One region of the Candidatus Alistipes pullistercoris genome, then DNA from elsewhere that is predicted to be linked to it. Evidence: riboswitches for the same ligand, from Rfam matches in the RefSeq annotation. Region 1 holds a riboswitch; each other region holds the start of a gene.
What was found. A riboswitch is a leader RNA that binds a small molecule or an ion and turns the genes downstream of it on or off. The one in region 1 is predicted to bind cobalamin.
Positions count from the first base shown of each region.

Region 2: linked by a shared signal. The riboswitch ahead of PGR91_RS12785 (threonine/serine ThrE exporter family protein) and the one ahead of PGR91_RS08140 (cysteine-rich CWC family protein) in region 1 are both predicted to bind cobalamin.
Region 3: linked by a shared signal. The riboswitch ahead of PGR91_RS11525 (ribonucleoside triphosphate reductase) and the one ahead of PGR91_RS08140 (cysteine-rich CWC family protein) in region 1 are both predicted to bind cobalamin.
Region 4: linked by a shared signal. The riboswitch ahead of PGR91_RS09500 (TonB-dependent receptor) and the one ahead of PGR91_RS08140 (cysteine-rich CWC family protein) in region 1 are both predicted to bind cobalamin.

Region 1 covers NZ_JAQDED010000004.1:281,608-284,816, forward strand. Annotated here, with positions in the region: gene PGR91_RS08130 (acetyl-CoA carboxylase biotin carboxyl carrier protein subunit) at 1-63, opposite strand, end outside; gene accC (acetyl-CoA carboxylase biotin carboxylase subunit) at 74-1,612, opposite strand; gene PGR91_RS08140 (cysteine-rich CWC family protein) at 1,609-1,842, opposite strand; cobalamin riboswitch at 1,942-2,150, opposite strand; gene PGR91_RS08145 (O-antigen ligase family protein) at 2,732-3,209, opposite strand, start outside.
Region 2 covers NZ_JAQDED010000012.1:41,444-44,652, reverse strand. Annotated here, with positions in the region: gene PGR91_RS12795 (ABC transporter permease) at 1-205, opposite strand, end outside; partial or broken gene PGR91_RS13620 (hypothetical protein) at 454-735, shown strand; cobalamin riboswitch at 1,249-1,449, shown strand; gene PGR91_RS12785 (threonine/serine ThrE exporter family protein) at 1,593-2,990, shown strand; gene PGR91_RS12780 (methylated-DNA--[protein]-cysteine S-methyltransferase) at 3,019-3,209, opposite strand, start outside.
Region 3 covers NZ_JAQDED010000009.1:82,892-86,100, forward strand. Annotated here, with positions in the region: gene PGR91_RS11515 (diaminopimelate dehydrogenase) at 1-465, shown strand, start outside; gene def (peptide deformylase) at 493-1,050, shown strand; cobalamin riboswitch at 1,228-1,435, shown strand; gene PGR91_RS11525 (ribonucleoside triphosphate reductase) at 1,550-3,209, shown strand, end outside.
Region 4 covers NZ_JAQDED010000006.1:10,388-13,596, reverse strand. Annotated here, with positions in the region: gene PGR91_RS09500 (TonB-dependent receptor) at 1-1,509, opposite strand, end outside; cobalamin riboswitch at 1,655-1,869, opposite strand; gene PGR91_RS09495 (acyltransferase family protein) at 2,074-3,129, shown strand.

The sequences.
Region 1 (3,209 bases):
CTGATTCCCTTCTTTTTCGACGAGTTGCACTTCGGCGACCCGTTCTCCGATATGTATTTCCATACGTTTCGTTTTAAATTCCCATTACGCCTTTGCGTTTGCCGAATTCGCGCCAACGGTTCAGCGTGCCGGTGTCCGCCGCCGCGGGTGAACTTCCTCCGCCTTCCTGTTGCATGACCAAATAGTCGATCTGTGCGGCGATCAGCACCAGGTCTTCGACCAGTCTGTCATCCGCTCCGGCCGGGAAAGGTTCCCGTAAGTAGCGGTGTATGATCTTTTCGTTTTTTTCGAGAAACGCCGTGTCGTAGCCGCCCCGGACGAAGTCGGGCGTATGCATGATGGCGTTCAGGTAAGAGATGTTGGTTTTGATGCCTGTAACTTTGTATTCGTCCAGTGCCGCGCGCATACGCTGGACGGCGTATTCGCGCGTAGTCGCCCGGACGATCAGTTTGGAGATCATCGGATCGTAGTAGACAGGAATTTCGTAACCCTCGTAAATGTAACTGTCGATGCGGATTCCGAGCCCGTTGGGTTCGGTAACCTGTTTGACGAGTCCCGGCGAAGGCATGAAGCCGTTGTCCGCATCCTCGGCGCAAATCCTGCACTCGATGGAGTGCCCCCGCTGGACGATGTCCGTTTGTCGCAGGTGCAGCGGGCGGCCCGAGGCGATGTAGATTTGTTCTTTGACCAGGTTGAGGCCCAGCACTTCTTCAGTTACGGGATGTTCGACCTGGAGTCGGGTGTTCATTTCGAGGAAATAGAAGTTGCGGTTTTTGTCCACGAGAAATTCGATCGTTCCCGCCCCGACGTAACCGACTGCCCGGGCCGCCGCCGCCGCGGTCTTTCCCATTTCCTGTCGCAGTTCGTCGGTCAGGAACGGCGACGGACTCTCTTCCACGATTTTCTGGTGGCGGCGCTGTACCGAACACTCCCGGTCGTACAGATGGACGATATTCCCGTGCGCGTCCCCCAGTATCTGGAATTCGATGTGGTGCGGTTCCTCGATGTATTTTTCGATGTAGACTGTTTCGTCCCCGAACGACGACAGAGCTTCCGATTTAGCGGCGGCGTACGCCTCGCCGATTTCGCTTTCCGACCGGATCAGGCGCATACCCTTGCCGCCGCCGCCGGAAGCCGCTTTCAGAATGACCGGCAAGCCGATTTCTCGGCAGATCCGTTCCGCTTCAGTGGCCGATTCGAGTTGGCGCTGGATGCCGGGCACCACGGGCACGCCGGCTTCCGTCATCGACCGGCGGGCCGAGATCTTGTCGCCCATCCGTTCGATCGTCTCCGCACGCGGGCCGATGAACGTGATTCCCGCCACTTCGCATTTTCGTGCGAATCCGGCGTTTTCCGATAGGAAACCGTATCCCGGATGGACGGCGTCCGCACCGCATTTCAGAGCTGTTTCGATGATTTTATCGACGTCGAGGTAACTTTCTTTCGACGGAGCCGGGCCGATGGGATACGCTTCGTCGGCCAGCATGACGTGTTTCGACATGCGGTCGGCTTCGGAGAAAAGAGCTACCGAACGGATTCCCATTTCGCGACAGGAACGGATGATTCTGACGGCGATTTCTCCTCGGTTGGCTATAACGATTTTTTCGATCATTCGCTATATGATTTAGGTTTTACAATAGGAGCATACCGGGGATTGATCCCTGTCGAGTAGAAGGTCTCCCTGAGTATGCGAAGGCAGTCGTTGCATAGGCAATCGTCGTAATTATCCGCTATGAACCGACGCTGGGCGTCATCCAGAGCCACGCCCGCGCAGAGGCAATCCATAACAGCATCGAGGGAACATGCAAAACGTGTTCCGCAACGAGGACAAACTTTTTCCATCGTTATCACACACCGCAAACGGTCTGCATTCAGCAGAACGATCCGGATTAAAAAAAATGATTAAACTTTCCACGTTTTAACATCCAACCCTCGGGACGGTAAAACATCACCTGAACCGGCAGGTCTTCTGACTGACTCCCGTCCTGATGCCTTCCCGACGTTATCGTTTGCCGCCAGTGGCCATTCAGATCGTTTCAGGACGTTGTTCGGAGTTTCACAGCAGCGGGACTGTCCGGGATTCGCACCCGGTTCCCTTTTATCGCCTTTCTCTGAGTGCAAAAAGGCGAACCGATTCGCCGTCAAAGTTAAAACATTTATTTCATTACTTCCAACTGTTTCGTTGTAATTTCGTTCTTTTTATTTTGTAAATATTTTGTATTTAGTTGTTTGTGTGTTGCAGTCAACTACGGATGTCGCTGGGTAAAGACGATGAAAGAACGATTTTCCGGTTTGGGCGAGAGAGCCGTCCTGATTATAACTTACATTTCCTGAGAGAGAGCCTTTCGGCATTTTTCATCGATTCCGGCCGGCACGAATCCGCGCGTGAAACGTAAAATGCTTTTTCCCTGCGGATCGTATCCGGTTTGCCGGGCGGTCGTTTTCCGGAATTACTACCAGATCTGTTTCTCGTCCCGGTCGACCGTAAATATTCGATTTCCTTGTCCGGGCTGAGATACAGTAAGAGAAAGAGGGCCTTGTTCGGTATGTCGTGGAAAGTCAGTTTGATATCCCGGGCCTTTTGCCTGCCCAGCGAAATCCATCCATTCTTGTCTTTCCTGTAGAACAGCTCGTCGGTATCTCCGATTCTGATGTTGTTGTCATTCCGGCCTACTCCGGAGCCATTCGAGACTGCGCGCGCGGGGCTACAAGAAGGAAACAGCAATTAGCATTAGTCGCCGACTCGTTCCCGCATTTTTATTTTTATTGCGGAGACGAGTCCCGACGGTATTTTCACGGGTTTGTCTGCGATCTCCGCCGCCAGAGCCTGCGCCCTGTCCGGCCGGTTCGTGCTGTCGTATACGTTCACCAGTTCGTACAGCGGCATGAATCGTCCGGGGCACATTCGCGACGCCAGCAGGTAACAGGCTTCCGCCCGGCGGAAATCGCGCCGCTTTTTGTGGGCATCGGCTTTCAACATCTGCACGTCGTAGTCGTTCAGCATTTTTTCGCAGGCCGTCGCCGCTTCGAGGCTTTTGTCCGCTTCGCCCGCATCATTCAATTCCGCTGCGTAATTGTAGAGGAAATAAGCGTTTTTATCCAAAAACGGGTACAGTCGCTCGTATTCCGGCAGCGGCGGGCGATCGGACGATGCGGTTTTCTGCACGCGGTGCCATCGGTTTTCGTAATACATTTCTTTCGCTGCAAAT
Region 2 (3,209 bases), on a different contig from region 1:
TCGACTCGTTTTCGTTGCTCGTGTAGCCCGTCAAACGATAGATCCTATCCGCATTCGGATAAAACGAGTCGTAGGATTGTTCGAAATAGATCTTGGCAATCAGTACCAGACCGATGGCCAATCCGATACTCAGCGAGACGATTTTTGTTACGTTATGCCGTCCCCTTTTGAAGAGCGAGCGTATGGCGATGTTCAGATCCCTCATATTGGTCGTCGGTTTTTATTTTTCCGCTTTGGATCCGGCGGAGTGCTTTTTCAATCGATACAGCAATGTTCGAAAATAATGCCGCGATGTGCTAATGTTTGTAATACAGGATTTTATGTTGTGTGGTTCGATCCGGGTGTGTAAAATTAATGGACACTGTTGAATGAATCCTTTACAGATGAGGGCAAAAGAGTGTTAAGAACCTGCTCGGAAGTCGGATGGATTGAAAATGAACGGATGGAAAAACGTGGAGCCTGGAAAGACGCAAGAAACTGGCCGGACTGCCCTCGAAATACGGCGTCGCGGTACAGGAAGACAATCCGTACGGCGAGCTAAGATTCGAAGGAGCGTCTTTGCCGTCGGTAAAGTCTTTCGACACGACCGGCAACGTCCCGTGCACGGGACGTTTTTCTAAAATTTTCTGCCCCGGATTCCGGATCGGCTGGATCGCCGGAGACAAGAACGTTATCCGCAAGTACGTCCTGGTTGGTCAAACAGGGAACCGACCTGCAATACGATGGCCCAGATGACCATCGTCCGGTATCTACAACGGTACGACATCGACCGGCATATCGGAAAGATAGTCGAAGTGTACAAAAGGCGCAGGGACGTTGCGGTCGGATCCATCGAACGTTACTTCCCCGCGAACATAAGATTCATTCGGCCCGAAGGCGGACTATTTATCTGGATCGAACTTCCGACAGGGATTTCGGCGCGCGAAATTTTAAACAAATGCCTCGAAAAAAAATAGCTTTCGTTCCGGGCAGCTCTTTTTTCCGAACGAGCATAAAGAGAATATCCTCAGGATCAATTATTCCAATATACCCGGAGACCGGATCGAGAAAGGACTTAAAATCTTCGGGGAGGTCGTCAAAGAATATATCGGCAAATCCGAATGACCTTTTCCGGCGACCGTCCCGGCGCGCAAACCTCGAAAAACGCTCTTCCCGAAGGGAGTTTTTTATTTGCCTTTCTCGCCCGAAAAAGTTCGCAGGTTGCCCTAAAATATCGCGGCGGATCTATTTTAATTAATTTTAAAAACTTATCTTTGCCTCGGAATCGGTTCCGGGGGCGCTTTTCTGTCGTCCGGATTAAAAGGGAATCGGGTGAAAATCCCGGACAGTCCCGCTGCTGTGAAGCTCCGTTTACGCTTTGATCATACGATACCACTGGTTTCGAAAGGGGCCGGGAAGGTTTCAAAGCGGGAGTCAGTCAGAAGACCTGCCGTTCGTAAAAGGCTGTTTTTGCTCGTGGGTTTAGAAAAATAGCGAAAAAAATTATCCTCGTTTTGAGAAATATACGGATGAGAAAGTATGTCAGCGTCGTAGTGGAACTTTTGAACACCGGCACGGCAATGCCGGTTTGTCGGATGTAAAGAGAGGCGGTTATGGAAAAGACATCACAGTATTCGGAAAAACTTTTGCACCGGAAGCTCGACCTGCTGCTGCGTACGGGCAAGCTATTGATGGAAAGCGCGGCGGACACGAGCCGCATCATGCGCAACATGAAACGCACGGCGGCCTACCTGGGACTGCCCGACGAACACCTGCATATTTACATCAACTACAACATGCTGATGGTAAACCTGGGCGACGAAGAACATTCGTTTTCCAAATTCCAGAGTTGCGAAAAACACGGCATCAACATGACTGCTATTTCCGCCGTCAGCAAACTCTCCTGGAGAGCCATCCGCGAGGACTATTCGCTGGAAAAATACGAGGAGGAGCTGGAAAAAATCCGTACCCGCAAACGTAACTACACCCCCTGGCAGGTAGCCGTCGGCGCGGGATTCGCCTGCGGCGGGTTCTGCATCCAGTTCGGTTGCGACTGGCCGGCCTTCTTCTACGCTTCGGTGGCCGCTATCCTGGGGTTCCGCTTGCGTGCGGTGCTCAATGATCTGGGTTCCAATCACTTTATGAATATTGCCGTCGCCGCCTTCGTCTCAACGTTGCTGGCATGGGTTTCCACGTTTATATCGACGCTCGCACTGCCCGGACCGCTCCATGCCGTTCTCCATTCCGATACGCCGTGGCATCCGCTGATGGCCTGCGCTCTTTTCATCGTCCCCGGCGTCCCGCTGATTAATTTTGTAAGCGACATGCTGGATAACTACGTGCAGGTGGGTATCACACGGGCCGTCAATACATTGCTCATCGTGGTCGCCATGTCGTTCGGCATCGCGCTGGCCATCCACGTCTGCGGGATCGACAACTTCGTGAAGGATCTGAGCATGACGCCGCATCACACCTATTTCGAATTCGCCGTAGCGGCCGCCATATCGGCCGTAGGATTTTCGATGATCTTCAATATCCCGCGCCGGTTGCTCTGGGTGGTGGCCGTAGGAGGCGTCATCGCCGTTTGCTCCCGCAACTTTGTCAATCTTGGCCCGAGCAACCACAATATCGGACTGGACATGGGTCCAGTAATCGGTTCTTTGGTCGGCTCGGCCCTTATCAGCATCATCGTAACGCGGGCGGTGCATTGGTTCCACACCCCTCACCATTGCCTATCGATTCCCAGCGTCATCCCGATGATCCCGGGCGTGCTGATGTATCGGGCGCTGTTTGCTTTCATCGATATGCGCGGCGTGGTGGGCGAAGTCACCGTAGCGATGAACAATGCCATCCAGGCCTCGCTTATGATCCTTTGCATCGCTATCGGCGTGGCCATCCCGAACATTTTTGCACGCCGCTGGATCACTCCCAAACGTCAAAAACAGTTGAAACTGCTCATCGAGCGGCGCAGGCTGCACGGTAAGTTCGTCAACCTGACGGACATCGGCTAAACGAGAAGACGCGACAGCGGCCGGCCGCCTACAATGCGGTCCCTTTTTTCGGAACGAACAATCCCGACATTTCCGCCCGTTCGAGATTCAGAAGCCGCACTTTCCGCGTAATGCCGCCCGCATAACCCGTCAGGCTTCCGTTGCTCCCGACGACGCGGTGGCAGGGCACGACGATGCTGACGGGATTGTGCCCCACGGCGCCGCCTACGGCCTGCGCCG
Region 3 (3,209 bases), on a different contig from region 1:
TTCGGCCCCGGCATGAGCATGGGTCACACCGTAGCCGTCAAGGCGATCGACGGGGTTAAAGCCGCGTTGTCGATGACGATTCCGACCGGGACGGGCATTCACCGGAGGATGGTTTACATCGAGCTGAAAGAGGGCTACGATTTCGACAAGGTGGCCGACGCGATCAAAAAAGACGCCTATTTCGTACACGACGAGACGCACGTGATGCGGGTGCAGAGCGTGGACGCGCTGCTGGACATGGGACATGGCGTCAACCTGACGCGCAAGGGCGTTTCGGGCAAAACGCAGAACCAACTGTTCGAATTCAATATGAAGATCAACAATCCGGCGCTTACGGCCCAGATACTGGTCTCCTCGGCGCGGGCTTCTATGTTGCAGAAACCGGGATGCTACACGCTGATCGAAATCCCGATGATCGACCTGCTTCCCGGAGACCGGACGGAACTGATCCGGCATCTGGTATAACAGGATTAAAAACAGCAAACGAACGATATGTTACTTCCGATTTATATTTACGGTTCGGCGGTTTTGCGCAAAGAATCCGAAGACATCGCCAAAGATTATCCGGAACTGGACAAATTTCTCGAAAACCTGTGGGAAACCATGTACGAAGCCGACGGAGTCGGACTGGCCGCCCCGCAGGTGGGCCGCAACATCCGGATCTTCGTGGTCGACGCTTCGGTGAACGCCGACAAGGATCCGAGCCTGGCCGGTTTTAAAAAAGCCTTTATCAACGCGCACATCTACGAACGCTCCGGCGACGCCGTTCCGTTCGACGAAGGATGTTTGAGCCTGCCGGGAATCAACGAACGGGTCGAAAGGCCGTCGCGGATCAGGATCCGCTACGCGGACGAAAATTTCGTCGAGCACGACGAGGAGTTCGAAGGTTTCGCGGCGCGGGTCATCCAGCACGAGTACGACCACCTGGACGGCAAACTGTTCATCGACCACGTGTCGCCGCTGCGCCGAACTCTGCTGAAAAGCAAACTGGCCGCGATGACCAAAGGGAAATACAAAGCGCACTATCCCTGCAAACTGGTGAAAAAATAGTTTCCGCCCGTTTCCGGGATCTCTTTCAGGGCCGTTCGCCGTTTCGGGCGAGCGGCCTTTTTGCATACCGTCTTTCCTCGTCGCTTTCGGCGATGACAGCCAACCGTTTAATCGAATAGGTTTATAAGTTGTTGATAAGTATTCCGCCGAAAATGTTTTCCGTCGAAACGATTCGCTATGTTTGTGAAAACATTCGGTTCTCGATGCCGGGCGTCTCGCCCGGCAGGAGATCAAAAGGGAATCCCGTGAAAGTCGGGAACTATCCCCGTAGCTGTAAGTTCCTGCCAAAGGCCGCGCAAACCCGAATGCCACTGTCGGTTTACCCGATGGGAAGGCGCGCGACCCGGAACAAGTCAGAAGACCTGCCGGATGAATTGCATTGTAGCTTTCGGGTGAAGAGCGATCGAATGTCGGGGCCCTCCGTACGCGGCCCGATATCTTTTATCCTCCCGGAGTTACCATTTTATCTTATTGTTTAACTGTTTAAAATTCAAACAAGATGAATGGACAGACTCATTTACGGCAAATCGTAAAACGGACGGGCGAGATCGCCCCGTTCAGTCCGGAGAAAATCGAACAGGCGATCTTCAAGGCCATGCGGGCCTCCGGTGTGCCGAACCGCAAAGAAGCCCGCCGGCTGTGCAGCGAAGTGGTGGCCTCGCTCGAAAAAAACAGCGCCGAACAGACGCCGCACGTCGAACAGGTGCAGGACGCCGTCGAACAGGCGCTGTACCGTCGCGGCGATTTCGCGCTGCTGAAAAACTACATGCTCTACCGTCGGCAGCACGAACAGCTCCGCGAATCGAAAGAGCTGTTTTCGAACCTCGACGTGATGGACGACTACCTGTCGCAGGACGACTGGCGGGTCAAGGAAAGCGCCAATTCGGCCTACTCGCTGCAAGGCCTCAACCAGCACATTTCGACGATGATTACTTCGCAGTACTGGCTCGGCCGGCTCTATTCCGAAGAGGTCGCCGACGCGCACAAAAGCGGAGCTATGCACATCCACGACTTGGGCTTCCTGAGCGTCTACTGCGTCGGCTGGGATCTGAAAGACCTATTGACGACCGGGTTCAAAGGAGTCGAAGGCAAAGCGCAGAGCGCGCCGGCCCGGCACCTGCGGACAGCGCTCGGACAGATCGTCAACTTCTTCTACACGATGCAGGGCGAAGCGGCCGGCGCGCAGGCCTTCTCGAATTTCGACACCTTCCTCGCGCCCTACGTCCGCTACGACGGGCTCGACTACGCGCAGGTCAAACAGTGCTTGCAGGAATTCCTGTTCAACCTGAACGTTCCGACGCGGGTCGGTTTCCAGACTCCGTTCACGAACATCACGATGGATCTGACCGTCCCCGACTTCCTGAAAAACGAGCCGGTGGTTTGCGGCGGCGAAGTAAAAGAGGAGACCTACGGCGATTTTCAGCCCGAAATGACGCTGCTCAACAAGGCCTTCGCCGAGGTGATGTACGAAGGGGACGCGGCGGGCAGCCTGTTCTCGTTCCCGATCCCGACCTACAACATCACGCCCGATTTCGATTGGGAAAATCCCGATTACGACGGCATCTGGCAGATGACCGCCAAGTACGGCATCCCCTACTTCTCGAACTTCGTCAACTCGGACATGAAACCCGACGACGTGCGCAGCATGTGCTGCCGGCTGCGGCTCGACAAACGGGAACTAATCAAGCGCGGCGGCGGACTGTTCGCGTCGAACCCGCTGACCGGGTCGGTCGGCGTCGTGACGATCAACCTGCCGCGACTCGGCTACGAATCGGGGTCCGAGAAGTCGTTTTTCGAACGGCTGCGCCACCTGATGGAGCTGGCCCGCGAAAGCCTCGAAACCAAACGCAAGGTCATCGAGCGCTACACCGAAAAGGGACTCTATCCCTATTCGAAATTCTACCTGCGCCACATCCACGACCGTTTCGGCTGCTATTGGAAAAACCACTTCTCGACGATCGGCATCAACGGGATGAACGAATGCTGTCTGAACTTCCTCGGCGTCGGAATCGCCACCGAAGAGGGCGCGGCATTCGCCCAAAAAACGATGCGCTTCATGCGGGACGCGCTGGCCGTATTCCAGGAGGAAACCGGCAATATCTACAACCTCGAAGCCACTCCGGCCGAAAGCACCGCCTACCGGTTCGCGATGCTCGATA
Region 4 (3,209 bases), on a different contig from region 1:
CTTGTCGTCCACTTCGTTGTAGTAGGCGTCCGCCTGGAAGTCGATCCGCCGCAGGACGCCGTCGAAATTTTTCGCATAGGTGACGCCGATGTTGTATTGGGTGGTGTATTCCGGGTTCAGGTATTTGTTGCCGATGAACGTGTAGTACAGGTCGTTCAGCGTAGGCATCCGGAAAATCCGTTTGTAGAATGCGCGGAAACTCAGCTCCGGCCGACTCCACGGTTTGTACCAGACTACGAAGGTGGGCGTGAATTCGCTTTTGTCGCCGGCGCTTCCCCCGACGGCTTTCGTCCGGTCGTGGACATAAGTGTGCAGCAGGCTTGCCTGCACTTTGACCCGGGAAAATTCGAACGAGGTCGCCGCGGCCGTCAGTACCGAATAGCGCTGCGGATAGACGAAATCGACCAAGTCGGCGTCCAGCGTGTTCCATTGGAAATCGGCGGCGAGGTTGGCTTTCCACCATTTGAAAAACGTAAATTCGTTGGCTGCCGAGAAATACGTCTCCTGCTGGTAGTAGTGGTTGTTGACATACATCGTGCTCTCGTCGAGGCGCGGATCGGACAGGTAGTGCAGGTAATCGTAGGCGTACTTGCCGTTCAGCAACAGACTGTAAAACGGACTGAAGGTTTTCCGGAAAGAACCCTGTACGAAAAAGTTGTCGTCCCACTGCCGGTCTTCGTGCCGGAACCGTCCGGGTTCCTGTCGCACCGAAGCGCCCGGGTAGCCCCGTTCCGAGTTGTAAAAGTAGACTTTCGCTTTCCATTCGCCGTTGCGTACCAGGCCGAAAAGGCCGCCTTCGGCCCGTAGGGCGCGCACGTCGCCGTTGCGGCGCACTTCAGTCGTGTCGTATCCGTTTTTTTTCGTGTAGCTGAACTTGTAGCGGCCCGTGGTGTACAGGTATTCGACGTTGAACGAACTGCTGAGCCGGTCGTTGAACCGGTGTTCCCACAGGATCGACGGGTTGGCCGTGCCGAAAGAGCCGGTTTTCATCGACACGCCGAAATGGTTGTTTTTTCCGTCTCGGTCGAAACGGGGCGTTCGCGTCTGCATGTAAATCGAACCGGCCGATGCGAAATCTTTAGCCGGCTGGAATACCGCGCTTTTCTGCCCGTTGTACAGCGAAATGGATTCCATGTTGTCCAGCGAAAAGCGTCCCAGGTCGATCTGCCCGTTCTGTGCGTTGCCGAGTTGGATGCCGTCGAAGAAAACGCCGACGTGCTGGGTGCCCATGCTACGGATATTGATGGTTTTGAGTCCTCCGATTCCGCCGTAATCCTTGATCTGCACCCCGGAAAAATAGCGTACCGCATCGGCGACCGACAGGGCGTTGAGTCGCTGCAGTTCTTTGCCGGAGAGTTCCTGGGCGGGGATAATCCGGGACGGTTGGTTCTGTCCGTATACGGTCACCTCGTCGATGCTGTAATGGCGTAGGCTGTCCGGATACGCTTTGCGTGTCAGGCTGTCGGAGCCGTTCTGCGAATAAAGCGCCGCCGGTGTCAGGCAACACATAAACAGGAAGAGATAAATGGGAGGAATACGTTCCATGCCGCTCGTTGATCGTTAAAAAATCCAATTCGGTTTTACAGCGGGCGGCATCGTGCGCAAATAGGTCAGCCGGAAATTCCGTCGATTTTCGTCTGTTCACCGCAGACTGTAAAATCCGTAAAGCAAAGGTAGGTCTTCTGACTCGTTTCCGTTTCGGCGCCTTCCCGACTCGATGTCAGTGGCCAAGAGTGTCGAAACATTTTATTCCTTTCGGAACTGAAACTTACAGCAGCGGGGACTGTTGCCGATTCGCACGGCATTCCCTTTTAATTCCCTGATCGCGGTCGAAAGCGCGATGCGGAAACCTTTGCACGGCAAAGATAGTTTTTTTTCGGGACGATGCGGCCTAATAATGAAAATAATGTGCGTTCCGGTGGGCATACTGCCTGGGTTGTTTTTCAGAAAAATACGTCCGCGATGGAAAATATATCCCGGAAAGTGTTACCTTTGGACCGGACCTACAGGAAAGAGAGTGACCGGGTTCGAAACGTGGTGTACAGACCTTTTACAATATAACCTATGCAAAATATGTTTAGTTTCAATTTGATAAAGAATACCGTTTCCTCTACGGTTGTCGTATCGCCCGTTCCCCAGAGAAATAACAGCATTGATATAGCAAGAGGCATTTGTATGTTTCTCGTGATGCTCTATCACTCGGAATGTTATTTTCCTACGAGCATACATATCCAACCATTTTTTGCACCGTTTTTTCTAACAACTTTTTTCTTTATAACAGGAAGATATATCGTCAAAGAGACTGCGCCGCTCTCTTTTCTTCGGAAATTAAAACGAATATTTGCCACTCTGGTTTGGCCTTATTTGATATTTACAACCCTTATTTGGCTACCGAAAGCATTTGCCCACGGAAATGACGTGACAATAAAAAGCATGTTATATGATGTTCTGGGAGGAACAGCGTCTTGGTTTGTTGCAGCCCTTATTGTCTGCGAAATTCTTTTCTACATTTTTTACAAACTCTTTCGAAATGAATACATCCTGTTGATTTGCGGGCTCAGTCTCTTAATTTTGGGCACTTATCTGAAACGTGTGGATCCTGCACCTTCTTTCTGGTATTATAAAGAAGCTTTCGTCAATCTGATATTTGTTTGTTTGGGATATATTTGGAGCCTGCACTACAACGTGATTCAGAAAACTTTGTCGGGTAAATACAGCCTGTTGGCCTTTACTTCGCTTTATATAGCCTTGTTTGCAATTTTTCGATACACGCCCGTTTCAGAATACGATGGAATTATGATCGATAGTTTTAAATCGTTGGTTTTGTCAGGGAGCGGGATTGTGTTTATCTTAAAATTGTCGGAATTTATCCGCAATCAACCTGTTCTTGAATATATCGGTCGGAACTCAATATTGTATTATTTTCTAAATGGAGGCGTGATTTTGATTCTGTCAAAAATACTGAATAAAATAAACATTCCTCATTATTACGTGATCGATTTCTTAATTGCGGTTATTGCAACTGCTGTCATTACCGTGCTTGTTTGGATTATTAATCGATATCTCCCGTTTTTCAAGCGGTTTCCCTGGGAGAACAATCGGTCGCTCCACTTTGCAAAGAAAGGATAAGTGGAAATATTATTAATATAAAAGATTTAGTCCAAAAATTTTCGATAATCAGAATTGTTGATTAACTTTGCACCCGCAAT